3 regions of the Aquamicrobium terrae genome follow, and region 3 is predicted to be linked to each of the others. Evidence: riboswitches for the same ligand, from Rfam matches in the RefSeq annotation. Region 3 holds a riboswitch; each other region holds the start of a gene.
What was found. Region 3 has a riboswitch for cobalamin ahead of ACVCNR_RS07845 (TonB-dependent receptor plug domain-containing protein). Riboswitches for the same ligand answer to the same signal wherever they lie in the genome.

Region 1: another riboswitch for cobalamin. It lies ahead of ACVCNR_RS13135 (ribonucleoside-diphosphate reductase subunit alpha); the one in region 3 lies ahead of ACVCNR_RS07845 (TonB-dependent receptor plug domain-containing protein).
Region 2: another riboswitch for cobalamin. It lies ahead of ACVCNR_RS15565 (CbtB domain-containing protein); the one in region 3 lies ahead of ACVCNR_RS07845 (TonB-dependent receptor plug domain-containing protein).

What each region holds. Positions count from the first base shown of each region.
Region 1 covers NZ_JBRKLZ010000001.1:2,679,073-2,689,421, reverse strand. Annotated here, with positions in the region: gene ACVCNR_RS13175 (ArsC family reductase) at 1-2, shown strand, start outside; gene ACVCNR_RS13170 (DUF488 domain-containing protein) at 183-533, opposite strand; gene ACVCNR_RS13165 (aminopeptidase) at 535-1,809, opposite strand; gene ACVCNR_RS13160 (YbfB/YjiJ family MFS transporter) at 1,964-3,139, shown strand; gene sbmA (peptide antibiotic transporter SbmA) at 3,230-4,489, shown strand; gene ACVCNR_RS13150 (tetratricopeptide repeat protein) at 4,641-5,306, shown strand; gene der (ribosome biogenesis GTPase Der) at 5,310-6,746, shown strand; gene ACVCNR_RS13140 (glutamine synthetase family protein) at 7,119-8,474, shown strand; cobalamin riboswitch at 8,619-8,833, shown strand; gene ACVCNR_RS13135 (ribonucleoside-diphosphate reductase subunit alpha) at 8,937-10,349, shown strand, end outside.
Region 2 covers NZ_JBRKLZ010000001.1:3,161,152-3,171,500, reverse strand. Annotated here, with positions in the region: gene ACVCNR_RS15625 (uracil-DNA glycosylase) at 1-168, shown strand, start outside; gene smpB (SsrA-binding protein SmpB) at 296-775, opposite strand; gene dapA (4-hydroxy-tetrahydrodipicolinate synthase) at 801-1,682, opposite strand; gene ACVCNR_RS15610 (diaminopimelate dehydrogenase) at 1,936-2,922, shown strand; gene ACVCNR_RS15605 (SRPBCC family protein) at 3,033-3,476, shown strand; gene ACVCNR_RS15600 (hypothetical protein) at 3,607-3,963, opposite strand; gene ACVCNR_RS15595 (CBS domain-containing protein) at 4,249-4,686, shown strand; gene ACVCNR_RS15590 (hypothetical protein) at 4,837-5,022, opposite strand; gene ACVCNR_RS15585 (Dyp-type peroxidase) at 5,245-6,207, shown strand; tRNA gene ACVCNR_RS15580 (tRNA-Ser) at 6,361-6,451, opposite strand; gene ACVCNR_RS15575 (pyridoxal phosphate-dependent aminotransferase) at 6,811-7,923, shown strand; gene ACVCNR_RS15570 (histidine phosphatase family protein) at 7,930-8,481, opposite strand; adenosylcobalamin (AdoCbl) riboswitch at 8,541-8,621, shown strand; gene ACVCNR_RS15565 (CbtB domain-containing protein) at 8,669-8,872, shown strand; gene ACVCNR_RS15560 (CbtA family protein) at 8,885-9,616, shown strand; gene ACVCNR_RS15555 (hypothetical protein) at 9,625-10,257, shown strand.
Region 3 covers NZ_JBRKLZ010000001.1:1,544,509-1,554,857, forward strand. Annotated here, with positions in the region: gene ACVCNR_RS07815 (amino acid ABC transporter ATP-binding/permease protein) at 1-17, opposite strand, end outside; gene cydD (thiol reductant ABC exporter subunit CydD) at 14-1,777, opposite strand; gene ACVCNR_RS07825 (GbsR/MarR family transcriptional regulator) at 1,774-2,340, opposite strand; gene ACVCNR_RS07830 (tyrosine-protein phosphatase) at 2,573-3,148, opposite strand; gene ACVCNR_RS07835 (5-(carboxyamino)imidazole ribonucleotide synthase) at 3,214-4,311, opposite strand; gene purE (5-(carboxyamino)imidazole ribonucleotide mutase) at 4,311-4,808, opposite strand; cobalamin riboswitch at 4,934-5,132, shown strand; gene ACVCNR_RS07845 (TonB-dependent receptor plug domain-containing protein) at 5,302-7,197, shown strand; gene ACVCNR_RS07850 (ABC transporter substrate-binding protein) at 7,233-8,084, shown strand; gene ACVCNR_RS07855 (FecCD family ABC transporter permease) at 8,081-9,082, shown strand; gene ACVCNR_RS07860 (ABC transporter ATP-binding protein) at 9,079-9,861, shown strand; gene ACVCNR_RS07865 (patatin-like phospholipase family protein) at 9,874-10,349, opposite strand, start outside.

The sequences.
Region 1 (10,349 bases), 1.1 Mb from region 3:
AGGCCGGCAGCGCCGGGTGGCTTTTACCGGCGAGGGTCCGGCATGGATCCCGGCTCGCGGTCGCTATCGCTCCCTCTGCCGGGGTGACGCGGAGATATTCCACGTCATCCCCGACCTCGCAATGAGCGCAGCGAAGTGGAGACGGGCTGTCCGGGCTCATTCCGGAAACCCGAAGAGAGGCTTCACGCTTCCCCGAGGTAAGCCGCCAGCGCCACGGCGTTGTTGTGCTGCTCGTCATGGGCCGCGAACAGAAGCGTCACCTTGCCCTTGGCCATGAGGCCGCGCAGTTCGGCAACGGCCTCGTCCTTGTCCTTCATCTCGGCCCGGTAGCGCTTCTGGAATTCCGTCCAGCGCTCCGGATCGTGGCCGAACCAGTGGCGCAGATCGTCGCTGGGGGCGATGTCCTTCAGCCACAGGTCGAGCCGCGCGTCTTCCTTCTTCACGCCGCGCGGCCAGAGCCGGTCGACCAGCACGCGCTGCCCGTCGCCGTCGGCGGCGGGTTCGTAGACGCGCTTGACGACCAGCCCGGACATGTCAGGCCCATTCGCCGGCGCGCATCACCGGCACGGTGCTGCCGTCCTCGCGGACGCCGTCGATGTCGACCTTGCCGGAGCCGATCATCCAGTCGATGTGGATAAGGCTCTTGTTGCCGCCGCGCGCCGCGATGTCCTCGGGGCTCAGCTTGTCGCCGCCGATGAAGCACTTGGAATAGCACTGGCCGAGCGCGATGTGGCACGAGGCGTTCTCGTCGAACAGCGTGTTGTAAAAGAGAATGCCGCTCTGCGAGATCGGCGAGGAATGCGGCACCAGCGCCACCTCGCCCAGCCGGCGCGCGCCCTCGTCGGTGTCCAGCACCTTGTTCAGCACATCGGCACCCTTCGACGCCGTCGCCTCGACGATGCGGCCTTCCTCGAAGCGCACCGAAATCTCGTCGATCAGCGTGCCCTGGTAGGAAAGCGGCTTGGTCGAGGACACATGGCCGGAAACGCGCAGGCGATGCGGGGTGGTGAACACCTCCTCGGTCGGGATGTTGGGGTTGCAGGTCACGCCGTTCTTGGCGGTCGAGGCGCCGCCCATCCATTCGTGGTCGTCGGCAAGGCCGAGCGTCAGGTCGGTGCCGGGGCCCTTGAAATGCAGCGCGTGGAAACGGTGGCCGTTCAGCCATTCGGTGCGCTTCGCCAGGGCCGCATTGTGCCGGCCCCATGCCTCGACCGGATCGTCATTGTCGACGCGGCTTGCCGCGAAGATCGCCTCGGCGAGCTTCTTGACCGCGGCCTCGTCGCTCTCGCCCGGGAACACCTGCCGCGCCCATGCCAGTTCGGGATAGGCGAGGATGGTCCAGTTGATGTCGAAGCCGGTGATCTTTTCCAGCGCCGGCTGATAGGCCATGGAATTGGCCTTGTTGGCGCGCGCCACCTTGGCCGGGTCCTGCCCGGACAGCAGCGACGGGTCGTCGCCGCGCACCGCCAGCCGCGCGGCATTCTGGGAGAATGCCTTCGCCATGCCCTCATGCAGCCAGCCGGCGGCGCGGTCGAAGCTGGCATCGGCGCCGTAACGGAAGCGGGCAAGCGTGATCTCGTCGTCGGAGAAGATCGGCGTCACCAGCCCGGCCCCGGCCTTGTAGGCCTGCTCCACGATCCTGCGGGTCAGCGGCAGGGCGGCGATGGAGGAGGTCAGCACCAGATCCTGGCCGGGCTGGAGCTGGAGGCCGACCTTGATCGCCACTTCCGCCAGCCGGTCGAGCTTCACCGGATCGATGACGGCGGATAGATCGGTGGCGGGGGTGATCGAAGGGGCGTGTGCCGTCATGGGAGAAAAGCCTGTGAATGTGTGTGCCAAACTTCCTAGATAGACCCGTGCCGGCCCTCTTTCCAGCCTTATGCGCCACCCGATCGGCCCTTGCGGCCTCTGGCCCAACGGAAGTCGCATTGTTTCGACTGCGGACGCACATATTGTGCGCATGATGAACGCCCCGCCCGCTTCCTCCTTCCGTTTCGCGCCCCTGCGCTTCGCCGTGGCCGGAATGGCCTCGCTTGCCGTCGCCATGGGCATCGGCCGCTTCGTCTACACGCCCATCCTGCCCGGCATGATGGAAGGGCTCGGCCTTTCGGCCTCCGACGCGGGGCTGATCGCCTCGGCCAACTATCTCGGCTACCTCGCCGGCGCGCTGGCGGCCGCAGGCGGATGGGCGCATGGACGCGAGCGGCAGATCGCGCTCGCCAGCCTGGCGGCCAGCGCCATCCTTGCCGCCGCCATGGGCGTCTTTTCCGGCATGGTGCCCTTCCTGGCGATCCGCTTCCTCGCCGGGGCAGCCAGCGCATTCACCATGGTGTTCATGACCAGCATCGTCTTCAGCCACCTGATCCTTGCCCGGCGCACAGACCTTCAGGCTTTGCATTTCGGCGGCGTTGGCCTCGGCATCGTCGTTTCCTCGCTTTTGATGGCGGGGCTGGCCGGCATTCATGCCGACTGGATCGCCGGCTGGTACTGGTCCGGCGCCCTGTCGCTGGCCGGGCTCGGCCTCGTCGCCCTGCTTGCCGACGAGGGCGTGGCCAACGGCGCGGGCTCCGGGCGGGAACCGCCTCTGCCGAAAGATCCGGCACTGCGCAGGATCATCCTCTCCTACGGGCTGTTCGGCTTCGGCTATGTCATCACCGCGACCTTCCTCGTCGCCATCGTGCGCCAGAACGGCGAAACCCGCCTGTTCGAAGCGCTGGTGTGGCTGGCCACGGGCGCCGCGGCGGTCCCGTCATTGTTCCTGTGGCAGAAGGTGGCGAACCGCAGCAGCGTCAACCATGCCTATGCCGCCGCCTGCCTGGTCGAGGCCGTCGGCGTGGCGGCGAGCGTCATGGTGGCGGGGCGCACGGGCCCACTTGCCGGCGGGCTGCTGCTCGGCGCGACCTTCATGGCGCCGACGGCGCTGGGCATACAGGCGGCCCGGCAGCTCGCGCCGCTGGCGACGCGGCGCGTGTTCGCCATCATGACCGCCTCCTTCGGCCTCGGCCAGATCATAGGCCCGCTGATAGCCGGCCTGCTGGTCGAATGGTCGGGCAACTATGTCTCCGCTTCCCTGCTGGCGGCCGCCATCCTGGTGCTTTCCGCCGCCATCGCCTGGTCGGCCGCGCCAAAATCGCCATGATTTTGATCTTGCTCGCGCAAGATGAAATATGACCTTATGCCCGCCACCCGGTCATAGCGCAGCTTCGCGCGCCCAACGAGGACCCGCCACGTGTTCGTATCCTTCTTTCCCAAGCCGAAACTGTTCTTTATTTCGGTGGTGCTGTGGAGCGCCGTGCTGGTGGCCGGCTGGTTCCTTGGCGGAGACCGGCTCGGGGCCGTGTTCGGCCTGCCGCCGGCCGCGCCCAGTGCGCCGCCGATCATCGGCGTATCGATATTCTGGTCGCCGCCGTTCCTGTGGTTCTACATCTATTTCTTCATCGGGGTGATGATCTTCTATGGGTTCTGGCGCTGGTATTCGCCCAATCCGTGGCTGCGCTGGTCGATCCTCGGCTCGGCGCTCATCCTGTTCGTGGTCTATTTCCAGGTGCAGGTGTCGGTGGCGGTCAACGCCTGGTACGGCCCGTTCTACGATCTCATCCAGGCGATCCTGTCCAAGAGCCAGACCGCAACGCAGGCCCAGCTCTATGGTGAGATCGGCAGCTTCGCCGGCCTCGCGCTCGTCGGCATGAATGTCGCCGTGCTCAACGCCTTCTTCGTCAGCCACTGGATCTTCCGCTGGCGCACCGCCATGAACGACTATTATGTCGCCCACTGGGAAAGGCTGCGCCACATTGAAGGCGCCTCGCAGCGTGTCCAGGAAGATACGATGCGCTTTTCCCAGATCATGGAAAGCCTCGGCGTCTCTTTCGTCGATTCCATCATGACGCTGATCGCCTTCACGCCGGTGCTGATCAACCTCTCGCAACATATCAGCGCCCTGCCCATCGTCGGCGAGGTCGGGCAGCCGCTGGTCCTGGCGGCCATCGCCTGGTCGGTGTTCGGCACGGTGGCGCTGGCGCTGGCCGGCTTCAAGCTGCCGGGCCTGCAATTCCGCAACCAGCGGGTCGAGGCCGCCTATCGCAAGGAACTCGTCTATGGCGAGGACCACGAGGACCGCGCCCAGCCGGCCACCCTTGCCGAACTGTTCGCCAATGTGCGCCGCAACTATTTCAGGCTCTATTTCCACTACGTCTATTTCAACGTCGTGCGCTACACCTACCTGCAGGCCAACAACATGTTCTCCCTGCTGGTCATGGTGCCGTCGATCGTCGCCCAGAGACTGACGCTGGGCCTGATGAACCAGATCAGCTATGCTTTCTCGCAAGTGACCAGCTCGTTCCAGTTCCTCGTCAACTCATGGTCGACGATCGTGGAGCTGCTGTCGGTCTACAAGCGCCTGCACGCGTTCGAGGCGACGCTGTCGGGCGAGGAACTGCCGAAGCTGGATCAGGATTTCATCGAGGCGGGCGGCGTGGAGGAGCATGCCTGAACCCGATCACCGCTGAAGCAGGATGACCCCGCATCCCGCGATGCAGGGCGGCCGGGGCGAATTTCCGCCCCCGCCCCTTCCATGCCGGCGAATTTCAGCTAAAACGCGGGCGAACAGACCGCCATTGCGGCACAGAAACGGTTTTGAGTGAATGGCCGACGACAGCTTTATCCGCGAAGTGAACGAAGAACTGCGCAAGGAGCAGGCCAAGGCGGTGTGGAACCGTTTCGGCCCGCTGGTGATCGGCATCGCCGTTCTGGTCGTGCTCGCCACCGCGGCCTATGTCGGCTATCGCCAATGGGACGAAAGCCGCGCCAACCGCTCGGGCGATGCCTTTTCGCAGGCGCTGACCCTTGCCAACGAGGGCAAGCGCGACGAGGCGCTGACGGCGCTCGCCGAATTGCAGAAGGACGGCTACGGCGCCTATCCGGTGCTGGCGCGCCTGCGTGCCGCCACCTTCAAGGCCGACAGCGGCGATGTGGCGGCGGCCGTGACCGAGCTCGATGCCGTCGCCGCCGACAGTGCCATCCCGCAGGGTTTGCGCGACATGGCCAGGCTGCGCGCCGCGCTGCTTCTGGTCGATACCGGCAGCTATGCCGACGTGTCCTCCCGCGTCGAGGCGATGGCCGTGGATGGCAATGCGCTGCGCCATTCCGCCCGCGAGGCGCTGGGGCTCGCCGCCTGGAAGGAAGGCAAGGCGGGCGATGCGCTCAAGCTGTTCGACCAGATCGTGGAAGACGACCAGGCGCCGCAGAACATTCGCCAGCGCGCCTCCCTGATGTCCGAACTGATCCGCGGTTCGGGCGATGCGTCGTGACACATGAGCTTCAAAGCCGCCATCATCGGCCGGCCTAACGTCGGCAAATCCACGCTCTTCAACCGCCTCGTCGGGCGCAAGCTGGCGTTGGTCGACGACACGCCGGGGGTGACCCGCGACCGCCGCGTCCATGCCGCCAAGCTCTACGACCTCGCCTTCGAGGTGATCGACACTGCCGGCTTCGAGGATGCGCCGGCCGCCACTCTGCCCGGACGCATGCGCGCCCAGACCGAGATCGCCATCGACGAGGCCGACGTCATCTTCTTCGTGGTCGACGCCAAGGCCGGGCTGATGCCCGACGACCGCACCTTCGCCGACATCGTGCGCCGCTCCGGCAAGCCGGTGGTGCTGGTTGCCAACAAGGCCGAAGCGCGCGGCGCGCAGGGCGGCTTGCTGGAAGCGTGGGAACTGGGGCTCGGGGAGCCGGTGCCGGTCTCGGCCGAGCATGGCGTCGGCATGCCCGATCTTCGCGACGCCGTGGTCGAGGCCCTGGGCGAGGAGCGCACGCTCGGCAAGGACGACGAGGACGACGACGAAACGCTTGCAGCCAGCGAAGTGCTGATCGGCGAGGACATCGCCGATCCGGAAGCCGAGGCGCCGGCCTATGACGAGACCAAGCCGCTGCGCATCGCTGTGGTCGGCCGCCCCAATGCCGGCAAGTCCACCCTCATCAACGCGCTGATCGGCGAGGAGCGGCTGCTGACCGGACCGGAAGCCGGCATCACCCGCGATTCGATCTCCGTCGACTGGGACTGGCGCGGACGGCAGATGAAGCTGTTCGACACGGCCGGCATGCGCCGCAAGTCCAAGGTGCAGGAGAAGCTGGAGAAGCTCTCCGTGGCCGACGGCCTGCGCGCCATCCGCTTCGCCGAGATCGTGGTCATCGTGCTCGACGCCACCATCCCCTTCGAGAAGCAGGATCTGCAGATCGCCGACCTCATCATCCGCGAGGGACGCGCGCCGGTCATCGCCTTCAACAAATGGGACCTGATCGACAACCCGCAACAAGTGCTGGCCGAACTGCGCGAGAAGACCGAGCGGCTTTTGCCGCAGGTGCGCGGCATCCAGGCGGTGCCGGTCTCGGCCGAGACCGGGCGGGGGCTCGACAAGCTGATGGATGCGGTGGTGCGCACCCACAAAGTGTGGAACAGCCGTGTTTCCACCGGCCGGCTGAACCGCTGGCTGGAAGGCATCCTCGCCCATCATCCGCCGCCGGCCGTGGCCGGACGCCGGCTGAAGGTCAAATACATCACCCAGGCCAAGACGCGCCCGCCGGGCTTCGTCGTCTCCTGCTCGCGGCCGGAAGCCATGCCGCAATCCTATGTGCGCTATCTGGTCAACAATCTGCGCGAGGCCTTCGACATGCCCGGCGTGCCGATCCGGATCGCGCTGCGCACCTCGGACAATCCCTTCGCCAACCGGGCCCGCAAGAAGAGCTGACGCCGGCGGCCCGGCTGGCCCCGGCTTGGCAAGTCGACGGCCGCCGGATATTGTGATCCGCGAAGTCGGTTCGATCCATGCGAACCGCAGGGTGGCGCTGGGGGATTGCACAATTTTTTGCTTGCTCTCGGAAAGCCTCTCGCAGGCTTCAACGAGGGTAAGAAAAATTCCTGGGAACAGGACATTCGGGTCCAGCGGACCTCTGGCCGGAAACAGCGCGCACAGGCAGCGCCGCTCCTTCTACTCCCCTGGCACTTCTTACTCCCCTGGCATCGTGACCCCGGCCGCGCCTTTGCACGGCCCCGGCGCGTGCGTCTCCCTGCGAGCCCGCCGCGTCCCCGCCCCTATGTTCAACCAACCCGGAGGTATCAATTGAGTGAAGCGATCAGGGAGGTGCTGGACTGGCTCGAGAGCCGGCCGGACATCCAGAGCCTGAGGGCCGCGGTCTGCGACCTGAACGGCATCATGCGGGGCAAGCGCATTCCCGTCGATCAGGCGGAGAAGGCACTGGAAGGCAAGTTGCGCATGCCGTTTTCGGTGTGCGGCGTCGATGTCTGGGGGGAAGACATCGTCGGCAACAAGCTGGTGTTCTCCACCGGCGATGCCGACGGCATCTGCCAATGGACCGGGCGCGGCATCCTGCCGATGGAATGGACCGCTCACCCCACCGCCCTCATCCCGCTCTGGCTTACCGACGAGAGCGGCGCGCCCTTCCTCGGCGATCCGCGCCAGGTGCTCGCCCGCATCCTCGACCGCTACAAGGCGCTGGACCTGACGCCGGTGGTCGCCACCGAGCTGGAATTCTACCTCGTCGATCCCAAGCCCGCGCGCCCGCGCGGCCCCGTCTCGCCGATCACCGGCCGGCGGCTCGATTCCGACGCGGCACTTTCCATCGACGAGATCGACGATTTCGAAGGCTTCATGCACGAAGTCTACGCCGCCTGCCGGGCGCAGGACATTCCCGTGGATTCGGCCATCGCCGAAAACGGCGTCGGCCAGTTCGAGATCAACCTCAACCATGTCGACGATGCGCTGCGCGCAGCCGACGACGCCATCCTGTTCAAGCGCACGGTGAAGGGCATCGCCCGCAAGCACGGCTTCATCGCCTCCTTCATGGCCAAGCCCTACGGCAAGCGCTCGGGCAGCGGGCTGCATGTCCATTTCAGCCTGATCGACAAGGACGGCAACAACGTCTTCGACGACGGCACCGCACGAGGCTCCGATACATTGCGCCATGCCGTGGGCGGCCTGCTGGCCGCGATGGCCGAAAGCACGCTGGTGTTCGCACCCCACTTCAACTCGTTCCGCCGCCTGCGGCCGAATTCCCATGCGCCGACCGCCGTCGCCTGGGGCTACGAGAACCGCATGGTGGCGATCCGGATTCCGGGCGGCCCCTCTTCAGCGCGCCGCATCGAGCATCGCGTCGCCGGGGCCGACGCCAACCCCTATCTGGTGCTGGCCGCCATTCTGGGTGCGGCGCTCATCGGCATCGAGAAGAACCTGAACCCCGGCGAGCCGGCGACGACCGACGTCTACGAACGCAACCTGCCCAAGCTGCCGCCGGACTGGGCCTCGGCCATCGCCAGCTTCGAGAGCGGCAGCCTCGTCGCCGAGATATTCCCGGACGCGCTGCGCGGCTCGCTCGTCGCCTGCAAGAAGCAGGAACTTGAAACCTTCGCGCTCAGGGTCAACAATTTCGAGTTCGAGACCTATCTGGAAGCGGTCTAGGCACGTAGAGACATACTGCGCCCGATGCCGGCACGCGCATTCGGGCGCAGTGTTCATGCACAGGCAGCCTTTGGATAGCGTGGATAAATTTGCTTTGCCCGCATAATTTCCGCACCAGTGATTGACATGAAAATGCACCCTGATACTAAATGTAGTTGTCATGGTTCCTTTCAGAATCCTCGCGGTTCGGAAAGGCTAAGAGGGAAGCCGGTGCCCTTTCGGGGAATTCCGGCGCTGCCCCCGCAACTGTAAACGGTGAGTCGCTGTCTCTTTCGTGTCACTGGCGCCAAGGCGCCGGGAAGGCCTGACAGCGACGACGATCCGTGAGCCAGGAGACCTGCCGTGACGTTGCACGAAACTCGGGCGGGGTGTCCCGGAGGTGCGCCTGCCAGCGCGGCCTGAACCGCGTCTTCCGGCATGCGTTGCCCCAAGCTTCCCCGTCCACAGCGCCACGGGGACAAGATGCCGGCGACCACTGCACTCCAGACGAACGGGGCCGACAAGGCCCCCCCTTCCATCGAAACCGATGCTTTCACCCCGGCCGAGCCGGGCTATCGCATCATCCGCCGCAACGGGTCGGTCACGCCGTTCGATCCGACCAAGATCACCGTCGCGCTGACCAAGGCGTTTCTGGCCGTGGAGGGTTCGGTGGCGGCCGGCTCGCGCCGCGTGCATGACGTGGTCAAGGACCTGACCGAGCAGGTCGTGTCGAACCTCATGCGCCGCATCGGCGAGGGCCGCACCTTCCACATCGAGGACGTGCAGGATCAGGTCGAGCTCGCGCTGATGCGCTCGGAGCACCACAAGGTCGCCCGCGCCTATGTGCTGTATCGTGAGGAACGGGCGCGCGAGCGCGCTGCCGCCAAGGCTGCCGTTGCCGAGACGGCGGCACCTTCGCTCCACGTCACCCTCGCCACCGGCGAAAAGGCGCCGCTGGACGAAGCTCGCTTCCGCCGCATCGTCGAGGAAGCCTGCGAGGGGCTGGAGGCCGTGTCGCCGCAGCCGGTCCTGACCGAAGCGCTGCGCAACCTCTATGACGGCATTACCGAGGACGAACTGTCGCTGGCGCCGATCCTTGCCGCGCGCACGCTGGTCGAGACCGAACCGAACTACAGCTTCGTTTCCGCCCGCCTGTTGCTCGACCGGCTGCGCCGCGAGGCGCTGAGCTTCGTCACCGGCCGCCCCGAGCAGGCGACGCAGGCCGACATGGCCGGGCGCTATGCCAGCTATTTCCCCGAGTTCATCAGGACCGGCATCGAGGCCGAGCTTATCGATCCCGAACTCGGCCGCTTCGACCTCAAGCGCATCGGCGCGGCGCTCAAGGCCGATCGCGACCTGAATTTCCAGTATCTGGGCCTGCAAACCCTCTACGACCGCTATTTCCTGCACACCAAGGGCAAGCGCTTCGAGCTGCCGCAGGCCTTCTTCATGCGCGTCGCCATGGGGCTTGCCGTGCGCGAGATCGACCGCGAGGCGCGCGCCATCGAGTTCTACAACCTTTTGTCGTCCTTCGACTTCATGTGCTCGACGCCGACCCTGTTCAATTCGGGCACGCTGAGGCCGCAGCTTTCGTCCTGCTTCCTCACCACCATCGGCGACGACCTCGACGCCATCTTCAAGGGCGTCAAGGACAATGCGCTGCTGGCCAAATATTCCGGCGGCCTCGGCAATGACTGGACGCCGGTGCGTGGCCTCGGTGCCCATATCAAGGGCACTAACGGCGAGAGCCAGGGTGTGGTGCCGTTCCTGAAGGTGGCCAACGACACGGCGATCGCCGTCAACCAGGGTGGCAAGCGCAAGGGCGCGGTCTGCGCCTATCTGGAAACATGGCACGTCGACATCGAGGAATTCCTCGACCTGCGCAAGAACACCGGC
Region 2 (10,349 bases), 1.6 Mb from region 3:
GGGCGGGTGGCGGCGCATCCGTTCAAGCATGGCGGCCGCCACGACATCGCCGGCCTCACGCTTTTCTCCAGCTATCACTGCTCGCGCTACAACACGAACACGGGCGTGCTGACGGAGGAGATGTTCGTCAGCGTGTTCAGGGAGATAGCGGGGTTTTTAGGGCAGTAGGGCAGTAGGGCAGTAGGGCAGTAGGGCAGTAGGGCAGTAGGGCAGTAGGGCAGTAGGGAAAAATATCAGGGCTGTCAGACAACGAACAGCGTGATTCTCTAAAAACATACTGCCTTACTCCCCTGACCTAACCTCTTTCCTTAAGCAGCCGCCCCTTCTCCCGGTTCCAGTCGCGCTGCTTCTCGGTCTCGCGCTTGTCGTGCAGCTTCTTGCCGCGGGCCACGGCGAGCAGAAGCTTGGCGCGGCCGCGATCGTTGAAATAGATCTTCAGCGGCACCAGCGTCATGCCTTCGCGGTCGACGCCTTGCGCCAGCCTCGCCAGTTCGCGCTTCGAGACCAGCAGCTTGCGGCGGCGGCGCGGCTCATGGTTGAAGCGGTTGGCCTGCAGATATTCCGGCAAATAGGAGTTGATGAGCCACAGCTCGCCGCCTTCCACAGAAGCGTAGGATTCCTGGATGTTGGCCTGGCCGCCGCGCAGCGACTTCACCTCCGTTCCGGTCAGTACCAGCCCGGTCTCGAGCGTGTCGAGAACCTCATAGGAGAAGCGCGCCTTGCGGTTTTCCGCGGCGACCTTGTTGTTGGGATCGGCTTTCCGGTTCTGGCTCATGATGCGCACAGATGGCGCATCGGCCTCAGTTTATCAAGCCGGCGCTTTTCATCGCCGCGTCGATCTTCGCTTCCGTTTCCGGCTCCGCGGTGACCAGCGGGGAGCGGACGACGTTCGCGATCCGGCCAAGCCGTGACAGCGCATATTTGGCTCCGGCGACGCCGGTGTCGGTGAAGATCGCCTTGTGCAGCGGCAAAAGCCGGTCCTGCAATTCCAGCGCGCGGGCGCTGTCGCCCGACAGCGTCGCCTGCTGGAATTCGGCGCACAGGCGCGGCGCGACATTGGCAGTGACGGAAATGCAGCCGACGCCGCCATGGGCGTTGAAGCCGAGCGCCGAGGCATCCTCGCCCGAAAGCTGGATGAAATCCTTGCCGCAGGTGGCGCGCTGCTCCGAAACGCGTTCGACCTTGCCGGTCGCGTCCTTCACGCCGGCGATGTTCCTGAAGTCGTGCGCCAGGCGGCCCATCGTGTCCGGCGTCATGTCGATCACCGAACGCGGCGGAATGTTGTAGATGATGATCGGCAGCGTGGTGGCCTGGGCGACGGCGGCGAAATGCTCGTAAAGGCCGCGCTGGGTGGGCTTGTTGTAATAGGGCGTCACCACCAGCACGGCATCGGCGCCCACGCTTTCGGCGTGCTTGACCAACCCGATCGCTTCCTTGGTGTTGTTGGAACCGGCCCCGGCCACCACCGGAGCCCTGCCCTTCGCCACCTCGACGCAAACCTCGACCACCCGGCGGTGCTCCTCATGCGAGAGCGTGGGCGACTCGCCGGTGGTGCCGACCGGAACCAGCCCGGTGGTGCCTTCCTCGATCTGCCACTCGACCAGGGCGCGAAAGGCTTTCTCGTCGAAACGCCCGTCCTGGTCGAACGGCGTTACGAGCGCGGTGAGCGAGCCTCTCAGCATTATGTCCAACTCCTTGGAGCCCTGTTTGAGCGAAATGCCGGCTTCTAGCGCAAAGCCGGGCGCCGCACCATAGGACAAGTTCAGGAATTTGATGACCGCGCCCGAAATCCGTACCGGACCTGATCGCCTGTTCCCCCAGGCGGGGACTGCCGCGCGGCTTGCCTTGATATGGGCAGGCGATCTGCTATCCCCTCCCCGTCTTTCGGTTCCCCGGTGCTTCGAGGGACCATTCCCCAGCATCAGGAACACGATCATGAACATGACCGAACCCATTCGCGTTGCCATTGCCGGCCATGGAAACCTCGGGCGCGGCGTCGAGGCGGCCATGGGCCACAATCCCGACATGCAGCTCGTCGGCATCTACACGCGCCGTCCGCCCGAACAGCTTCGCCCCCGCCAGCCCGGCACGCCGGTGTTCGCCATGGAAACCCTGCCCGGACATGCCGGCCGGATCGACGTGCTGATCCTGTGTGGCGGTTCCCGGGAAGACCTCCCCCGGCAAGGGCCGGAATATGCAGCCCTCTTCAACACGGTCGACAGTTTCGACACGCATGCCCGCATTCCGGAATATTTTACCGCGGTGGACGCCCCGGCAAAGGCCAATCGCCGCACCGCGCTGATCTCGGCCGGCTGGGATCCCGGCATGTTCTCGATCAACCGCATATTGGGCGAGGCCCTGCTGCCGGACGGCGAAACTTACACCTTCTGGGGCGACGGGCTGAGCCAGGGCCATTCAGACGCCGTGCGCCGCATTCCTGGCGTGGCGGGCGCGGTGCAATATACACGCCCCGTCCCGGCTGCCATGGAGCGCGCCCGCAACGGATCGCGGCCGGCGCTGGCAACCCGCGAAAAGCACTGGCGCGAATGCTTCGTGGTGCTCCAGGACGGCGTCGAACCGGGACCGGTGCGCGAGGCGATCGTCACCATGGAGCACTATTTCGCCGACTACGACACCACCGTGAATTTCATCAGCGCCGAAGAGCTTGCCCGCGACCACGCGGCGATGGTGCATGGCGGCTTCGTCATCGGCAAAACCTCGGCGAACACTACGCAGACGATCGAATACAGCCTCAAGCTCGACAGCAATCCGGAGTTCACGGCCAGCGTGCTGGTGGCCTATGCGCGGGCCGTGCATCGCCTGCACGCCATGGACCAGTTCGGCGCCAAGACGGTGTTCGACGTTCCTCCCGGCCTGCTTTCGCCGAGGAGCGCGGAACAGTTGCGGGCCGGACAATTGTAGCCCGCTCCGCACCGCAGCTGCAAAAAAATCCGGGCCAATTTGTCGGATTGGCGAAACCGTGCTCGTCCTAGGAGCGTTGATCGCCAATCCAATCAGAAGGGACACATGTCATGCCCAGCACCGTCCGCCTGCACCGCGTTCTGGCAACGAGCCCGGAGAAGGTCTACCGCGCCTTCATAGAGGCCGATGCACTCGCGAAATGGCTGCCGCCCAACGGGTTCGCCTGCACCGTGCATCACCTTGAGCCAAAAACCGGAGGCACCTTCCGCATGTCGTTCCGCAACTTCACGACGGACCAAAGCCATGCCTTCGGCGGCGAATATACCGAACTCGTCCCGGGCGAGCGGGTGAGCTACACGGACAAGTTCGACGATCCCAACCTGCCCGGCGAGATGAAGGTGACCGTGACCCTGACGAAGGTCTCGGTCGGCACGGAACTGAACATCGAACAGGCAGGCATCCCCGACCTCATTCCAGCCGAGGCCTGCTATCTCGGCTGGCAGGATTCACTCCGGAACCTGGCAAGGCTAGTGGAGCCGGACATCCAGGAATAGGACAAGAAGCCGAACCGGATAGTCGCGGCCGGCGAGGAAACTTGCCGCCTGCCGAAACCAAGAACCCCGGCCGAAGCCGGGGTCATGGTCTTTAAAGCACGGCGTAACTCGTCGTAGTCGGCCACCAGCTTCAGCTGTTCTTCTTCGTGATCAGCGTCAGCGTGCCATCCGCGCCCATGCTTGTGGCCACGACCTGAGTGGACTTGGCACCCTTTTCATCGAGGGCCGACTTCGCCTCGGGCGAGGTTTCGACCATGCTGTGCAATTGCTGCATGCTCTCGCTGCTGGTTTCTTCCACGATCTTGTTGACCTGCGCCTGCGTCTCCTGTGGCAGTTCGCTCACATCGATGACGTTGACGCGCTGGATGGCCGGAGCCGTCACGGGCGGATTGGCCGGCTGCTGAGAGGGAGATGCCTCCTGCGCGAGGACAGCGCCGGCAGTTCCGAACAAGGTGACGCTGGCGAGGATCATTACTGTTTTGCGCATGGATTTGCCTTTTCCGATTGGCCCCACCGCACGCACGCGCAACTGACATGATCATTGCGATGAGAAACTGCCGCCGATGTGGCCATTTCGTGACGAATTGCCTTCTGGAACGGGCTGTTTGACCGGGGTCGCGAACCTTATGCGGTGCCCAGGACGGCTTTCGCCACGACAGGCCGCGGCCGCTGTCTCTCATTCCGTCAAGATTTGTTGGAACGATTCTCCCCGCCCCTCATTGGCCTCACTCACCTGGGGCAGCGTGGGGTGAGGAACACAGGGAGAAATCCGTTGAGAGTAAGCGAATGCATGACCAGGGACGTCCGGTTTGCCGGCCCCGAGGCAAAGCTCAGGGATGTCGCCCGGGCAATGGCAAGCCTCGATATCGGCCTGCTTCCGGTCGCCGACGACAACAGGCTCGTCGGGATGATCACCGATCGCGATATCGCCGTTCGCGGCGTGGCTTCGGGAATGGGGCCGGACACGCCCGTCAAAGATGTCATGTCGACCGACGTCAAATATTGCTTCGAGGACGAGGAGGTTGCCAGCGTCCTGGACAATATGGGCGACATACAGGTGCGGCGGCTGCCGGTGCTCAACCGGGAAAAGCGGCTGGTGGGCATCGTCTCGCTGGGAGACCTCGCCACCAATGGCGACGCCACCAATGCCGGAAGGGCCCTCGGCGGCATATCGAAGCCGGGCGGCGAACATTCGCAGACCGCCCATTGAGTTCCGGCCGTCTGCGCCTGACTGAAACAAAGGCCCGCCCGGCCTCAGCCGGGCGGGTTTCCGTCTCGATCTTCGTTTCGAGGAGCTTTCCTCGGGCCTGTCGAAACAATGCCTCGATTGGTGGAGTACGACCGGCCGATGAGGTGCGGATCACATGGTGCCGGAAGGGGCGGGCGCGACCGTGTCGCTGGGTGCCATGACGCCGGCACCGGGCGGAGGAGGAGCTTCCGTCGCGCCGGGAGGCGGGACCGAACTGGTCGTCTCCGTCTGGCTGCAGGCGGTGACGGCGATCAATGTCAGGCCCAATGCGGCGAGAAGCTGGATCTTGCGGGTCATTCATGGTCCCTTCTTGTTGTCCCCGCCGGGCGCGCATCATGAAGTCCATGGCCGTGAGGTCAATGCCGCTGCGGTCAAAGCTTCTTTCACTCCGTAACGAGGCCGGACCGGGGAATGCGGCTTTCGGCTGAAGCGGGCGGGTTGGAAATAGCGCGCTTTCCGATATAGAAATGTTTTCGAGCGGACGGCATGTGAGCGCCGCGTCACAACGCCGGAGCGGCCATGGCGGGACATACCTGGGATCGGGTGCCAATCGACGCCCAGAGCATCGAAGCTCCGCTTTCGCGCAGTGCCATCTTCCTGGTCGTCGAAACCATGGACGGCAATGACGCGATTGCCAGCGTCCGCGCGACACTCGGCGGGCTGGACGACCTCATCAAAACCGTTGGCTTTCGCGACCTGGACGGCAAATTGTCCTGCATCGCGGCGATCGGGTCCGCCCTGTGGGAGCGGCTCTCTCCTTCCAGCCGGCCGGCTGAACTCAAGCCGTTCTCTCCGATCGATGGCTCTGTTCACAAGGCCCCGTCGACGCCGGGCGACCTGCTGTTCCACATACGGGCCGAGCGCGCCGACCTGTGTTTCGAATTCGCCAGGCTGCTGCTTGACACACTCGGTGACGCGGTGCGGATCGTCGATGAGACCTGGGGCTTCCGTTATTTCGACGCGCGGGATCTTCTTGGTTTTGTCGACGGAACCGCGAACCCGGTGGGACAGGACATTCCGGAATCGGCGCTGGTCGGGGAAGAGGATCGCGAATTCGCCGGGGGCAGCTATGTGGTGACCCAGAAATACCTGCACGACCTGTCCGCATGGAAGGCGATCGGCGCCGACCGACAGGAGAAGATCATCGGCCGCACCAAGGTGGACAACATCGAGCTCGACGATCAGGCAGCAAACCAGAAATCGCACAAGAGCCTGGCCACCATCGTCGACCCGCAGGGCGTGGAGCATGATATCCTGCGGGACAATATGCCGTTCGGCAGCCCGGGGCGGCGTGAGTTCGGAACCTATTTCATAGGCTATACCCGCCGGCTTTGGGTGATCGAAAAGATGCTGCAGCGCATGTTCATCGGTGAACCGAAAGGCGCATACGACCGGCTTCTGGACTTTTCCACAGCCCGGACAGGCACCACCTTCTTCGCCCCCTCGCGGTCGACATTGGCAAAGCTGGCAAACGCGGAGTAGCCTACGCCAGAAGCCTGCGGGCGATCATTATCGGCCCCCCCTTCGGCTCCTGCCCATCGCCGCTTGTGGCCCAACACCCCGCCCAGGATCCGCACGCCCGTCGGAACGCGGCGCCGGCGGCAACATGGGATGACAGAGGGCAATCGACAGCGATGGCGGAGAGGATGGGATTCGAACCCACGAGAAGCTTTTGACCTCTACTCCCTTAGCAGGGGAGCGCCTTCGACCACTCGGCCACCTCTCCACAGCGCGCTTTCTAAGGGTTTCCGTCAGTTTGGCAAGGCTCAATCTCGCGGTTGAGCGCAGCTATTTGCAGAATGGCGCAGAAACCCACAAGGCAAGGAGGAGAAAATCGGGGAACAGGTTCCACACGATTCTCCTTCGCGCAATTTTTCCCATTATAGGAAATCTCTTCCGGTGATCCCTGGCGCTTTCCGCGCAAGCGCCGGGCCCGGTTGGAGTGCGCCCAACCGGGCCACGCACAAGGCCAAAGCTCCGATTCGCCTCTTCCGGAAGGGATAAGAGGCAGAGTTCCTTCAGCAGATGCTTGCGCAGCACCTGCCACTTGGCTTAGCTGCAATCCGGTTCGACAACAGGATTGCCATGCCCATCCATCCTCCTTTCACCCCCGTCATCGAAGCCCTGCCCTCCACCGTTCCCTTCGTCGGGCCGGAGGCGCAGGAACGCGCCACGGGACATGGATTCCGTGTCCGTATCGGGGCCAACGAAAGCAGCTTCGGGCCCTCGCCGCGCGTCATAGCCTGCATGACCGAGACGGTGCCCGACATGTGGATGTATTGCGACCCCGACAATCACGACCTCAAACTCGCGGCCGCCGCCCATCACGGCGTCAAGCCGCAGAACATCGTCGTCGGGGAAGGCATAGACGGGCTGCTCAGCCTGCTGACGCGCATGTATGTTTCGCCCGGCGAGCCGGTGGTGACGTCGCTGGGCGCCTATCCGACCTTCAATTTCCATGTCGCGAGCGTGGGCGGCAGGCTGGTGTCCGTTCCCTATGAGAACGACCGCGAAAACCTCGACGGGCTGCTCGATGCGGTACGCTGTGAAAATGCCCGGCTGGTTTACCTGTCCAACCCCGACAATCCGATGGGAAGCTGGTGGGAGGCGGACGACGTGACCCGCTTCATCGAGGCGCTGCCGGAAACGACGATGTTCATTCTGGACGAGGCCTATTGCGAACTCGCACCGGCTTCCGCCCTGCCCGCGATCGACGTGACACGGCCGAACGTCGTGCGGATGCGCACCTTCTCGAAGGCCTACGGGCTCGCCGGCATCCGCTGCGGCTATGCCATCGGCGAGGAGACGGTGATTGCCGCCTTCGAGAAGATCCGCAACCATTATGGCGTCAGCCGCATGGCGCAGATCGCCGGCGAGGCGGCGCTGGAGGACCAGGCCTGGCTGGCCGAGGTGGTGCGCAAGGTGGATGCCGGGCGCCGCCGCATCACGGCAATAGCCGCGGACAATGGCTTGCAGGCCCTGCCCTCCGCAACGAATTTCGTCGCCGTGGACTGCGGCCGCGACGGAGCCTTCGCGCTGAAACTGATGGAGGCGCTGCTGGCGCGCGGCGTGTTCATCCGCAAGCCGATGGTGGCGGGGCTGGACCGCTGCATCCGCATCAGCGTCGGGCTCGACCACGAACTCGATGTTCTGGCCGAGGAAATGCCGAAGGCACTGGCGGCGGCGCGGGCCGGATAAGCGGCGCTAGAGCGACGCGATCCGCAAGGCCCAGCGGCGTCCGTCGGTGGTGAACCGGGTCAGGCCAAGCGGCTCGACATCGACCGACCAGAAACCTTGCGGCGGGGCCTCAAGCACCGCACAGACAGCGGCGCGGATGACCGACGGGTGGGTGACCGCGAGCGTATGCCCGGACAGGCCGAGGCTCTCTTTCAGCAAGGCCGACACGCGATGCCTGAGGTCGTTCAGCGATTCACCGCCATGCGGCGCGGTTGCCGGGTCGGACACCCATGCCGCCAGGTCCGCCGGATCGAGTTCGGCAAGCCTGCGCCCGGCCCAGGTGCCGAAATCCTGGTCGCGAAGGGCCTCCACCGCCTCCCCGTGCAGGCCGAGGGCGGCAACGGTCTGGACGGCGCGCAGGGCGGGGCCATGCCATACGCGGTCGGCGCGAGGCAGGTTCCCGGCCAGCTTCTGCGCCTGTGCAAGGGCAGCAGGCTCCAGCGGCTCGTCACGCGGAAAAGCCCCGCGCCGGGTCGCCTCCGTCGCGCCGCAGCACACCAGCGTCAGCCGCCCTGCCATGCATCCTCCTTCGCTTGATTGACAGCCATACATGACGGCGACTAGTGTCGGCAAAGGTTACGGATCTGGAAGCTGGTGAAAATCCAGCGCGGTCGCGCCACTGTGATCGGCATAATGCCGGAAGTCAGGCCTTGGTCCGTCTCCCCAGCTTGCAATGACGGGACGCAGTATCCCAGGGAGAAGCACAATGTCTGACATCACATTCGCACCGGAAATCCGTCCGATTCCGGTGCGCGAAATCATGCCATGGGCCGTTTTCGGCGGGTTGCTCATGGTGCTGGCCATCTATTTCGTCGGCGCGGAAGAAGGGGCCACCACCCTGTTCTCGAGCCTGAGCACGCATGAATTCGTTCATGACGCGCGCCACCTCCTCGGCTTCCCCTGCCACTGAAAGCATAGCGCCATGGTTGGAAATCTTCTGCTTCGCGGGATGCTGGTCGGCATCCTCGCTGGACTTTTCGCGTTCGGATTCGCCCGTATCTACGGGGAGCCGCATATCGACAGCGCCATCGCCTATGAAGAAGCGATGGCTGCCGCCTCCGGCGAGCCCGCCGAGGAAGAGGAGGAACTGGTCAGCCGCGAGACGCAGGCGGGCCTCGGCCTGCTGACCGGCTCGGTCGTCTACGGCGCCGCCATCGGCGGATTGTTCTCCCTCGTCTTCGCCTATGTCTATGGGCGTGCGGTCACCCTGGGTCCGCGCGCCACCGCCGGGCTGCTGGCCGTCGCCGCCTTCATCGCCGTGGTGCTGGTGCCGGCGCTGAAATACCCGGCAACGCCGCCGGCTGTCGGCAACCCTGAAACGATCGGCGCGCGCACGGAACTGTTCTTCATCATGCTGATCGTGTCCATCATCGCGGCTGCCGTCGCCGTGGTGCTGGCGCGGCGCCTGTGGAGCCAGCTCGGCGGCTGGAACGCGGGAATCGCCGGCGGCCTTGCCTTCATCGTCATCATCGCCATCGCCCAATATGCGCTGCCGACGGTGAACGAGATTCCGGAAGGCTATTCGGCCGACCTGCTCTGGCGCTTCCGCACCTCCTCGCTCGGCATGCATGCCGTGCTGTGGACGGTGATCGGCCTTGCCTTCGGCGCGGTTGCCGAGCGCGCCCTGCCCGGCGCACGCGCCCGGACGGCCTGAGAAATGCCATGACGCGGCACGCTCCCTTCTCGGCGCGTGCCGCGTTTCTTGTTGCGGTTTTCGCGACCTGCCTTGCTTCACCTGCGGCTGAGGCGCATCGGCGGATCAATCCGGCCGAAATCCAGGGCATACCGATCGCCAGCCTGTCGCACGGCCAGATGGCCGTGATCGCCGATTACCGCAGCGAGATCATGAAGCTCGCGGCGCAGGAGCGGCAGGTGGACGACACCTTCGTGCGGCTGCTGAACTACGGCAACATCCAGTACACCTACTGCCTGTGGGGTCTCGTTCCCGGCACGCTGGGCGACGAGGAAAGCCCGTTCAACGAATGCGCCCACGCCTATCTGTCGGCGGCCCACGCGCTGCTGACCCATATGCGCGAGACCTCGGCCAGCAAGACGGCGGTGGAAGACCTCATATCGCGCATCGATGCGGATATGGTGCGCAAGCAATCGTCCTTCGTGCTGTGCCAGTACAGCGGCGAAACATTCGATACGGCGAGCGTGGTGCGCCCCATATGGAGCGAGATACCGACGCATCTGCCCAGCCTCGCCGCCTTTTCCGGCCTCGGTCTTGCCCTTGCCGCCGCCGGCATGGTGCTCGGCAAGGGACGCTCCCGCCCGGCGCAGGACGACACCTGACCTTCCGCCTTTGCTGCTTGCCGCCCGGCCCGTATGGCCTCCTCTTGAATTAATTGAACGTACGTTTTATTAATGTATCCGGAGGAACACCG
Region 3 (10,349 bases):
TGCCGCATGCCGCTCATGCCCGCTCCCTTCCCGCTGGCACATTGCCCAGCGTGACGATGCGGTCCATGCGCGCCGCCAGCACCGGATCGTGCGTTGCGACGATCAGCGTCCGGCCTTTGGTGACCTCCAGAAGCATGTCGGTGATCTCGTCGGCGGTGCGGCGGTCGAGATGGGCGGTCGGCTCGTCGGCCAGCACCAGGCCGGCACCTTGCGTCGCCGCCGCCCGCGCGATGGCCAGCCGCAGCGCCTCGCCGCCGGAAAGGCCGGCGCCGCCTTCGCCGAGCACCGCGCCTGCGCGCCTAAGCGCCACCGCGCCCAGCCGTGCCGCTTCCAGCGCAGCGCCGGCTTCCCGCTGCCCGATGTCCGGCCGCCCGAGCGTGACGTTGCGCCGAAGCGTGCCGGCGAAGATGTGCGGCATCTGGCCGATCCACGCCATGCCGGCGCGCAGCCGCCCCGCCGTATCGGAGCGCAGCGGCTCGCCACCGATGCGGACGATGCCCGCCTGCGGCACGGCCAGCCCGCCGATCAGCGCCAGCAGGGTCGACTTGCCGCCGCCGCTCGGCGCCATAACAGCAACGCGCTCGCCCGGCCGAATATCGAGCGACAGCCCGTCGAACACCTTCCGGCCCTGCCCGGCATGATGGAAATGCACCTCGTCGAGCGTGACGGACGCCGCCCCGCCGGCTGCGGCCGGCCCGGTCCCCGTTTCATCGACCGGCACGATCGCCTCGCCGGCCGTCATCACCTTCTCGAGCGCCTCCAGCGCCGCCACGCCGGCGGCGCGGTCGTGCCAGACGGCGGAGAGGTCGCGCAACGGCTCGAAGAAGGCCGGCGCCAGCATCAGGATGAACACGCCCTGGCCGAGCGACAGCTTGTCGCCCCAAGCGCCGAACTCGAGCTGGCCGAGAAAATGGAAGCCGACATAGACGGCGACCATGGCCACGCCCAGTGCCGAGAACAGCTCCAGCACTGCCGAGGACAGGAAGGCGATGCGCAGCACCGACATGGTGCGGCGCCGCAGCAGAACGGCCTCGTGGCGCAGCCGGACCGCCGTGCTGTCCACCGCATCGAAGCTGCGGATGGTGGCCAGTCCGCGCAGCCGGTCGAGCAGGAAGCCGTTCATGTCGCCCATCTTGGCAAGCTGGCGCTCGCTCGCCTCCCTGGCCCGCCAGCCGATCAGCGCCATGAACACCGGGATCAGCGGCATGGCGACCAAAAGGATCAGCGCCGCCACCCAGGACAGCGGGAACACGCAGGCGAAGATGGCAAGCGGCACGATCATGGCGCGCCAGCGCAACGGCTGGAAACGCGACAGGTAAGGCACCACCGCCTCGGCCTGCTCGGCCACCGTGCTGGCGACGAAGCCGGAGGACGGGCGCGACGCATCGAGCGGCGAGCGCGTCGCCAGCGCCGCTATGGCTTCGGCCCGCAGCCGGGCGAGCTCACGCCGGGCAGCCGTGAAGGCGAGCCGCGATCCGGCCCGGTCGAGCACCGCGCGCACCACGCCGAGCACGAAGACGGCGACGGCCGGTGCCACCACTGCAGCCGCGACGCCGCCGGCGGCGATGTCGCCGACGGCCATCGCCAGCAGGCCCGCCTGCGCGATCCAGATAAAGGAAGCGGCGATCTGCAGGCCGATGCTCAGCCTGCCGGGCGACCGCACCGCCGGCCTCGTCTTGCCGGGCCTCGCATCGGAACGATCCGGGCGGGCGGATGCATCGGCAGCGGGCCGGTCGGGAGCCGCGCGACGGGCGATGGCTGTATCGAGCGCAGTCAAGTCTGTCCCTTGCGCTTGCGGCCGATGGAAACGATGCGGTCCTTGGCGTCGAGCAGCTTCGTCACCTTGGAACCGAGGCTGAGCAGCATCGCCAGCCTTTCCGTATCGAGCCGTTTCACGTCATCGTACCAGTTGGTGAGCTGTTCGATGAGTCCGTTCATCTCCATAAGGCGCGACTGCGCAAAGCGTTCCTCCGCGCTGCCGGGCTGCTGCATGAGCAGCTCGCGCAACATCGACAGCGTGGGGTCGACTTCGCGCTTCTTGCGCTCCTCGGCCAGGGTGCGCAGGATCTGCCAGATGTCGTCGGGCGCGGTGAAGAAATCGCGCCGGTCGCCGGGAATGTGCCGCAGCACGACCAGATTCCAGGTCTGCAATTCGCGCAGGCCCATGGAGACGTTGGAGCGCGACACGCCGAGCGCGTCGACGATCTGGTCGGCGCACAAAGGCTCGGCCGAGACATAGAGCAGCGCATAGATCTGGCCGACGGTGCGGTTGATGCCCCAGCGGCTGCCCATTTCGCCGAAATGCAGCACGAAGGACTGGATGAGCGGAGGAAGATTCATGGCACACAGTAATTTCAGAAATTTCTGAAAATTCAGTACGCCTAGACATGACAAAAATCAAGGCAGGCAGCATGTCGCACCCGCATGATGAAGGGTCGCCGATCCCCGAATCGGGATCGAACCTGTTGTCATTCTTGGGAAATACGCCCTGAGCATGGGCTGCGGCGAACGCTGCCCGCTGTTCCAGCACGTTTGCCTTAGCCAGACGAGTCCGTCTGGCTGCAAAAAGGCTTCAGAAGCCGATCGTTTCCTCGAAGCGGTCCCAGGAACGATACATCTCGTAGCGCCCGAGGCCCTCGATCGGCACATGGCCGTAATAGGGCGAAAGCTGGAATTCGGCCGCCATCTCGCTGTGGCCGGCAACCGCGCCGGCGTAGATGGCCGAGGCCAGCCCGGTGCGGTTGGCCCCATGGTCGCAATGCACCAGCAGCGGCTTGGGCGCATCGCGCATCAGGGCCGCCAGTTCCTTCGCCTTGGCGACGGGCAAGCGCCGCGCCGAGGACATCGGATAGTCGATGATGCGGATGCCGTGCCGCTCGGCCTCGGCGCGCGCGGCCAGCGCCTCCGCATCGGGCTTCTCGTCGCGCAGGTTGAGGATGGTGCGGATGCCGTAGCGCTCCGCGTAATGCGCGACATCGTCGTGATCGGGCTGCCCGGACCGGTAGAATTCTCCCGGAATCACTTCATGGAAATTGCCGAGCAATTGCTGCACGCCCATGTGGGCCCCCATCAGCGCCGGCGCGCCAAGCAGCACGGCAAGGAGAACCCGCAGTCGTCGCAAACCAGCCAATGTCGGCTCCCTCAACATTTCCGGCCAATTCCTGGCACGGATTTGCGACAGGAAAAAGAACTGGCCCGCACAAAAGCGCGTGCTCAGTCGGCAACCATGTCTTTCAGGCGCGTGAAATGGCCCATCTTGCGGCCGGGGCGCGCCTGCGCCTTGCCATAGAGATGCACCATCACGTCGGGCTCCGCCACCAGTTGCGGCATCAGCGCCACATCGTCGCCGATCAGGTTTTCCATCACGCAATCGCTGTGGCGGCGCGTTTCGCCGAGCGGCAGGCCGGCGACCGCCCTGATGTGCTGCTCGAACTGCGAAACGGTGCAGGCGGCTTCCGTCCAGTGGCCGGAATTGTGCACGCGCGGCGCCATCTCATTGGCCAGCAGCGAGCCGTCGTCCAGCACGAAGAACTCCACGCCGATGACGCCGACATAGCCCAGCGCCTCCAGGATGGCTGCCGTCGCGTCGCGCGCCGCCGTCGCCGTCACCGGCGCGATGGCCGCCGGCACGGTCGAGCTGCGCAGGATGCCGTCGCGGTGCACGTTCTCGGCCGGCGCGTAGGTCTTCACCTTGCCGTCGGCGCCGCGCGCGCCGATCACCGAGATTTCCCGCTCGAACGAAATCAGGCCCTCGAGGATCAGCGGCACCGAGCCCATGGCCTCGAACACGCCGGCATAGCCGCCGGTCAGCATGTTTCGGAAGACGCGCTGGCCCTTGCCGTCATAGCCCATGCGCCGCGTCTTCAGCACGCCGCTGCCGCCGAAGGCCTGCAGGGCGGACGCCAGCCCGGCATCGCCGTCCACCGCCAGGAACGGCGCGGTGGCGATGTCGATGCCGTTGAGGAACTGCTTCTCGACCAGCCTGTCCTGCGAAACCTCCAGCGCGCGCGGCGGCGGCAGCACCGGCACGCGCGCCGCCAGGGCCTCGGCCGCTTCCACCGGCACGTTCTCGAACTCATAGGTGACGACGGCGCTGATCGAGGCCAGTTCCGCCAGGGCGGCCGGATCGTCATAGGCGGCGACGATCTGCCGGTTGGCGACCTGTGCCGCCGGGCAGTCTTCCTGCGGTTCCAGCACCGCGATACGGTAGCCCAGCCTTGCGGCCGCCATGGCCAGCATGCGGCCGAGCTGGCCGCCGCCGACGATGCCGATGGTCGATCCGGGGCCGATGGTCGATCCGGGCGTCAGCATCACGCATCATCCTTCGGTTCGAGGGCAACCTTGTCCGTCTGCGCCGCGCGCCAGGCTTCCAGCCGTCCGGCAAGCGCCGCATCGGTGAGCGCCAAGACGGCGGCGGCCAGCAGCGCCGCATTGACCGCCCCCGCCTTGCCGATGGCCAGCGTGCCGACCGGGATGCCGGCCGGCATCTGCACGATCGACAACAGCGAATCCTGCCCCGACAGCGCCTTCGATTCCACCGGCACACCGAACACCGGCAGCGGCGTCATCGCCGCCGTCATGCCCGGCAGATGCGCCGCACCGCCGGCACCGGCGATCACCACCTTGTGGCCGGCCGCCTTGGCGCCGTGGGCGAAGTCGTAGAGCCGCTGCGGCGTGCGGTGGGCGGAAACGATCAGGCTCTTGTGGGAGACGCCGAGTTCGGCCAGCGTTTCGGCGGAGTGGCGCATGGTCGCCCAGTCGGACTGGCTGCCCATGATGATGGCGACATCGGCTTGGTGGTCGGTCAAGGCCCTGCTCCCGTCAGCAAAGCGGCGACGTAGCGGAATTTTCCCCGGCCCGCAAGGACGACCCATGCCGCAACTGGACCATTGGCCACCGCTGCCGGAATTGACAGGCCCGCCGGGCAGTGGTTAGCGTCGCTCCTGGAATCGGTTCCACATACGGATCAAAAGGGAACACGGTCAGCCGAGCGATCGGCAAAGCCGCGACTGCCCCCGCAACTGTAGCCGCCGAGCCTCTCCCCGATATGCCACTGGGCCGCAACGGTCCGGGAAGGCGGCGGGAGGCGACGACGCGGAAGTCAGGAGACCTGCCGGTTCCGGTCACCCATGCTTGATCACGGGGTGGGATCAGGCGCGGCCGTCCGCTGCGGTGACACGACAAGGTGTTGCCGCGTGCCTTACGGCTGCCGGGTGGAACATGCGATCCCCCTGCCCTTCCGGTCCGCGGTTGAAGTGGAAATCGCCGGCGCGAGACGCCCGGCATTCGGGGGTAAGGACCATGAGAACGACAATTCTGGCCGCAGGCGTATGCGCGCTGGCGCTGACCGGCCCGGGCTGGGCACAGCAATCCGCGAACAGCGACGACGACACCATCCAGCTCGACACGATCGTGGTGACCACGCCGCTGCGGCGCGCTTCGTCGCTCGAGCGTTCAACGTCGTCGGTGACGGTGATCGGCGAAGAAGAGATCAGGAAATCGGCGGCGCTCGATTTGCTCTCCCTACTGAAGACCCAGCCGGGCATAACCGCCACATCGAATGGCGGCCTCGGCGCCGATTCCAGCCTGTCGCTGCGCGGAGCCAGCGCGGCCCAGACGCTCATACTGGTCAACGGCGTGCGTGCCGCATCGGCCACTGCGGGCACACTCAACCTTTCCAGCATCCCGCTCGATTCCATCGATCGCATCGAAATCGCCAGAGGCGGCCATTCGGCGCAGTATGGCGCCGACGCCATTGGCGGCATCATCAACATCATCACCAAGCAGGGCGGTCCCTGTCCCGAGGGCAAAAGCGCCTGCGGCAGCGTGACGGCCGGTATCATGCACCCTTGGGGCGGCACGCTATCGGGCAATGTCGGAGGCGGTACCGAAGATGGCCTGCGCTACTCCTTCGGCGCGAGCATCCTCGGCACCCAAGGCTACGACTACCGCCTCTCGCCCGGCCATGACCTCGACAAGGACGGCTTCACCAGAGGCTCGGTCAATTTTTCCCTGTCGAAGGAAATGGCGGCGGGCGCGATCTACACCGACGGCCTTTACACGCGGGGCAGGAACGAGTTCGACAACGATCCGTTCGGCAACGTCTCGCACACCGACAATTTCTCCGGCCGGCTCGGCGCGCGGCTCGACCATTCGGAGAGCTGGACCTCGACTGTCGAACTGTCGACAGCCCTCGACTACGCTTCCATTTCCCAGGATGGCGTTGCCGGCGACGACTTCGACACGCTTCGTTACGGCCTGCTTGCGACCACCCAGAAGCAGTTCGATCTCGGAGCCACGCACCATATCGTCCAGGGTGGCGTCGAAGCCTATCGCGACTCGGTGAAGAACAGCGCCGTATCCGGGGTGCCCTATGCGGAGACGAAGCGGGACCTTGTCGCGGTATTCGGCCAATATTCGTTCGAGTATGAGCGCCTCACTGTCGATACCGGCCTGCGCTATGACGACAACGAGCAATTCGGCAGCGTCACCACGTACAATGTCGGCGCAAGCTATGAGCTGACCGATGGATTGGTTGCCCGCGCCTCCTATTCGACCGGTTTCCGTGCCCCGACCTTCAACGACCTCTATTATCCCGATGCAGGCAACCCGAACCTCAAACCGGAGGAATCCCGCTCCTACGAAATCGGCCTGAACTGGCGCATCGCCGACCAGACCACACTCGACATGGCACTGTACCGCAACAATACCGACGACATGATCGCCTGGGCCCCCATCGACCCGAACGATCCCGGCGGTCCGTGGCAACCCTCCAACATCAACCGGGCACGCGTCACCGGCTTCGAGGCCAAGCTGGAACACCGCTTCGACCCGCAATGGAGCGTAAGGGCGATGGTGGACGTGCGCGAACCCCTGAACAGGAGCGCCGGCGCTCACGGCAAATACATCGCCTATGGCGAGCGTTTCCGCAGCAGTGCCGGCTTCACCTACACCCCGACGGAAGACCTCAGCCTGTCCGCCGATCTGCTCTACGTCTCGTCACGCTACGCCGACGAGTTCAACGCAAGGCGGCTTCCCTCCTACATCACGGCGGACTTCTCCGCCATTTACGCGATTGACGAGAAGTCGCAGCTTAAGTTTTCTGCCCAGAACATCTTCGACAAGAAGTATGAAACGAAGGAAACTTTCCGCGCACCCGGCCGGACGCTCAATCTGAGCTTCACCCGGTCCTTCTAGGCAACGGCGATGTCTCAAGCGGCGAAACGCGGCCAATGATGATTTTGCGGACAGCATTGTCGTGTTTCGTCGCCGCCGTGCTGGGTATGGCTGCGGCGCTGCCCACCTTCGCGGCCGAGCCCACCCCCCGCCGCATCGTGTCCATGAATGTCTGCACCGACCAGCTTGCCATGCTGATCGCCGGCGCGGGCCAGCTCCATTCCGTCTCGGCGCTGGCGGGCGACCCGCGCGCCTCGGCCATGGCGGACGAGGCGCGGGCCTTCGCGGTCAACCACGCGCTGGCCGAGGAGATCTTCCTTATGGAGCCGGACCTGATCCTGGCCGGCACGTTTTCCGCGCGCGCCACGGTCGGGCTGCTGCGCCGCCTCGGCTTCCGGGTCGAGGAGTTCGCCCCGGCCAGGTCCTTCGCCGATGTGCGCGACAACATCCGGCGCATCGGCGCGCTTCTGCACCGGCAAGAGCGCGCCGCCGAACTGGTGGCGCAACTGGATGACGGCCTCGCACGGCTCCGGGCCGGCGCGCCATCGGGTCGCACCATCGCCCTCTACGAGCCGAACAGCTACACGGCAGGCGCAGGCACGCTGGCCAACGACATCTTCACGGCAGCCGGGCTGGTCAATATCGCCGAAAGGCTGGGCGTCACCGGCTCGACGCGCCTGCCGCTGGAGCAGCTGATCATGGCGAAGCCCGATCTGATCGGCCGTTCCAGCAGCGACTACGGGGCTCCCGCGCTGGCGCAGGAAAATCTCGTCCATCCCGCATTTCGCGCCCTGTCACGGCAGGACGCCATCGACCTGCCGGTGGCCAAGATGATCTGCGGTGCGCCCTTCACGCTCGATGCCGCCTTCATGCTGCAGGACGCGGCGGCGAAGCAGGAGCGCCGATGAGCGCCGACCGGCACTATCCCCTGCTCCTAACCCTGCTGGCCGCCGCCACGCTGGCGCTGTTCCTGCTGTCGCTGACGGTCGGCCCGGCCGGCATCGCGTTCGCAGACAGCATGAAGGCGCTGTTCTCCGACAAGGCCGACGGCGTCGCCCTCATCATGCGCGAGATCAGGCTGCCGCGCGCCATTCTGGGCGGCATGATCGGCGCCACGCTCGGCCTCTCCGGCGCCGCCCTGCAAGGCTATCTGCGCAACCCGCTGGCCGAGCCCGGCCTGCTCGGCATCAGCGCCTCGGCCTCGCTGGGCGCGGTGCTCGCCATCTATACCGGCCTGTCCGCCGCCTTTATGCTCGCCCTGCCGCTCGCAGCCCTCGCCGGCGCGGTGGCGGCCGTGCTGGTGGTGCAGGCGCTGGCCGGCCAGCGCGGCGGCGCGCTCATCGTCATCCTCGCCGGCATCGCCGTCACCAGCTTTGCCGGAGCCATGACCTCGCTGGCGCTCAACCTGTCACCCAATCCGTTCGCGGCGCTGGAGATCATGTTCTGGATGCTCGGCTCGCTCACAGACCGCTCCATGGTCCATGTCTGGCTTTCGGCGCCGTTCATGCTCGTCGGCTGGCTGATGCTGGGCTCGCTCGGCCGCGCCCTCGATGCGCTGACCCTCGGCTCCGAGACCGCCGCCTCGATGGGCATCGAACTGCGCAAGGTGCAGTTCCTCGCCGTGTTCGGCACCGCCGCCAGCGTCGGCGCGGCGACGGCCGTGGCCGGCGCCATCGGCTTCGTCGGGCTGGTGGTGCCCCATATATTGCGCCCGCTGGTCGGCGCGCGCCCGTCGCGCCTGCTGCCGGCCAGCGCGCTCGGCGGCGCCTGCGTGGTGCTGACCGCCGACATCCTCGTGCGCATCATCGCTCCAGAGCGCGACCTGAAGCTCGGCGTGCTGACGGCCATCGTCGGCGCGCCCTTCTTCCTGTGGCTGGTCTTCCGCACCCGCAGGAGCCTGCTGTGACGCTGCTTTCGGTCGAAAACCTTTCCGTGGAACTCGGGCACAGGCCGGTGCTGCACGGGCTGGGCTTTGCCGTCCAGCCGGGCGAGTTCATCGGCCTCATCGGTCCCAACGGCGCCGGCAAATCCACCCTGCTGCGCTCGGTGCTCAACCTGTTGCCCGCGCAAGGCCAGGTGCGCCTCTGCGGCACCGACGCCGCCGCCATGAACGCGCGCCAGCGCGCCGCCTGCGTCGCCTATCTGGCGCAGGAGCGCGAGATCGCCTGGGCCGTGCCGGTGGAAATGGTGGTGGCGCTCGGCCGCTCGCCGCACCGGCCGGGCTTCGCCGCGCTCACCGACAAGGACCGCGCCATCGTCGACGCCGCCATGCGGCGCATGGACGTGGAAGCGTTCCGCCACCGCATCGCGACCGAACTGTCCGGCGGCGAAAAGGCCCGCGTGCTGGCCGCGCGCGCTCTGGCGCAGGACACGCCGCTGCTGTTGGCCGACGAGCCCACGGCCGGGCTCGATCCCGCCCACCAGATCGCCCTGATGCGGCTGTTCGATTCCCTGGCCGCGGATGGCCGCAGCGTGGTGGCCTCGCTGCACGATCTCGGGCTGGCGGCGCGCTGGTGCTCGCGCCTGATCCTGCTCGACAGGGGCCGCATCGTGGCCGATGGACCGCCGGCAAGCGTGCTGACGCCGCAAAGCCTGCGCGCCATCTATGGCGTGGAAGCCTGGTTCGGCGAGGCGGATGGCGCGCCGATCGTGCATCCGCTCGATCTGGCCACGCCCGAATCCTGATCGGCCCTTCATTTAGGCCGCGCCGGGCGGCCGCCTACGCGTGGCAAGGAAGCGGCTCACCCGGCTGCCGGGCGACGGCCGGGGCTTCATGCCGTCTTCCAGTTGGCCTGAAAGATCGAGCGTCGGCCGCTCGCCCACCGCATCGAAATGCGCTTCCAGCCAATCGCTCGCCGCATCGCGCCCGAGATCGCGCAGATATTCGAGGAAGGCCCATTCGGCATTGATCTTGGACGACGCCGACAGGCCCTTGAACGCCTCGTCGGCATCGATGCGATGCATGCGGATGTCGCGATATTCGCCATGCGGCAGGCGGCCGACCGCGATCAGCTCCTTGACGAAGGCGATCGCCCTGAATTCGCGCAGCAGCGCGGCGTTGAAGGCGATCTCGTCCATGCGGTTCTGGATTTCGCCGGCGCTGGTCGGCGCGCCCTCGCGCTGCACCGGGTTGATCTGCACCAAAAGCACGTCCTCGGTCTGCGTCGCCTTGA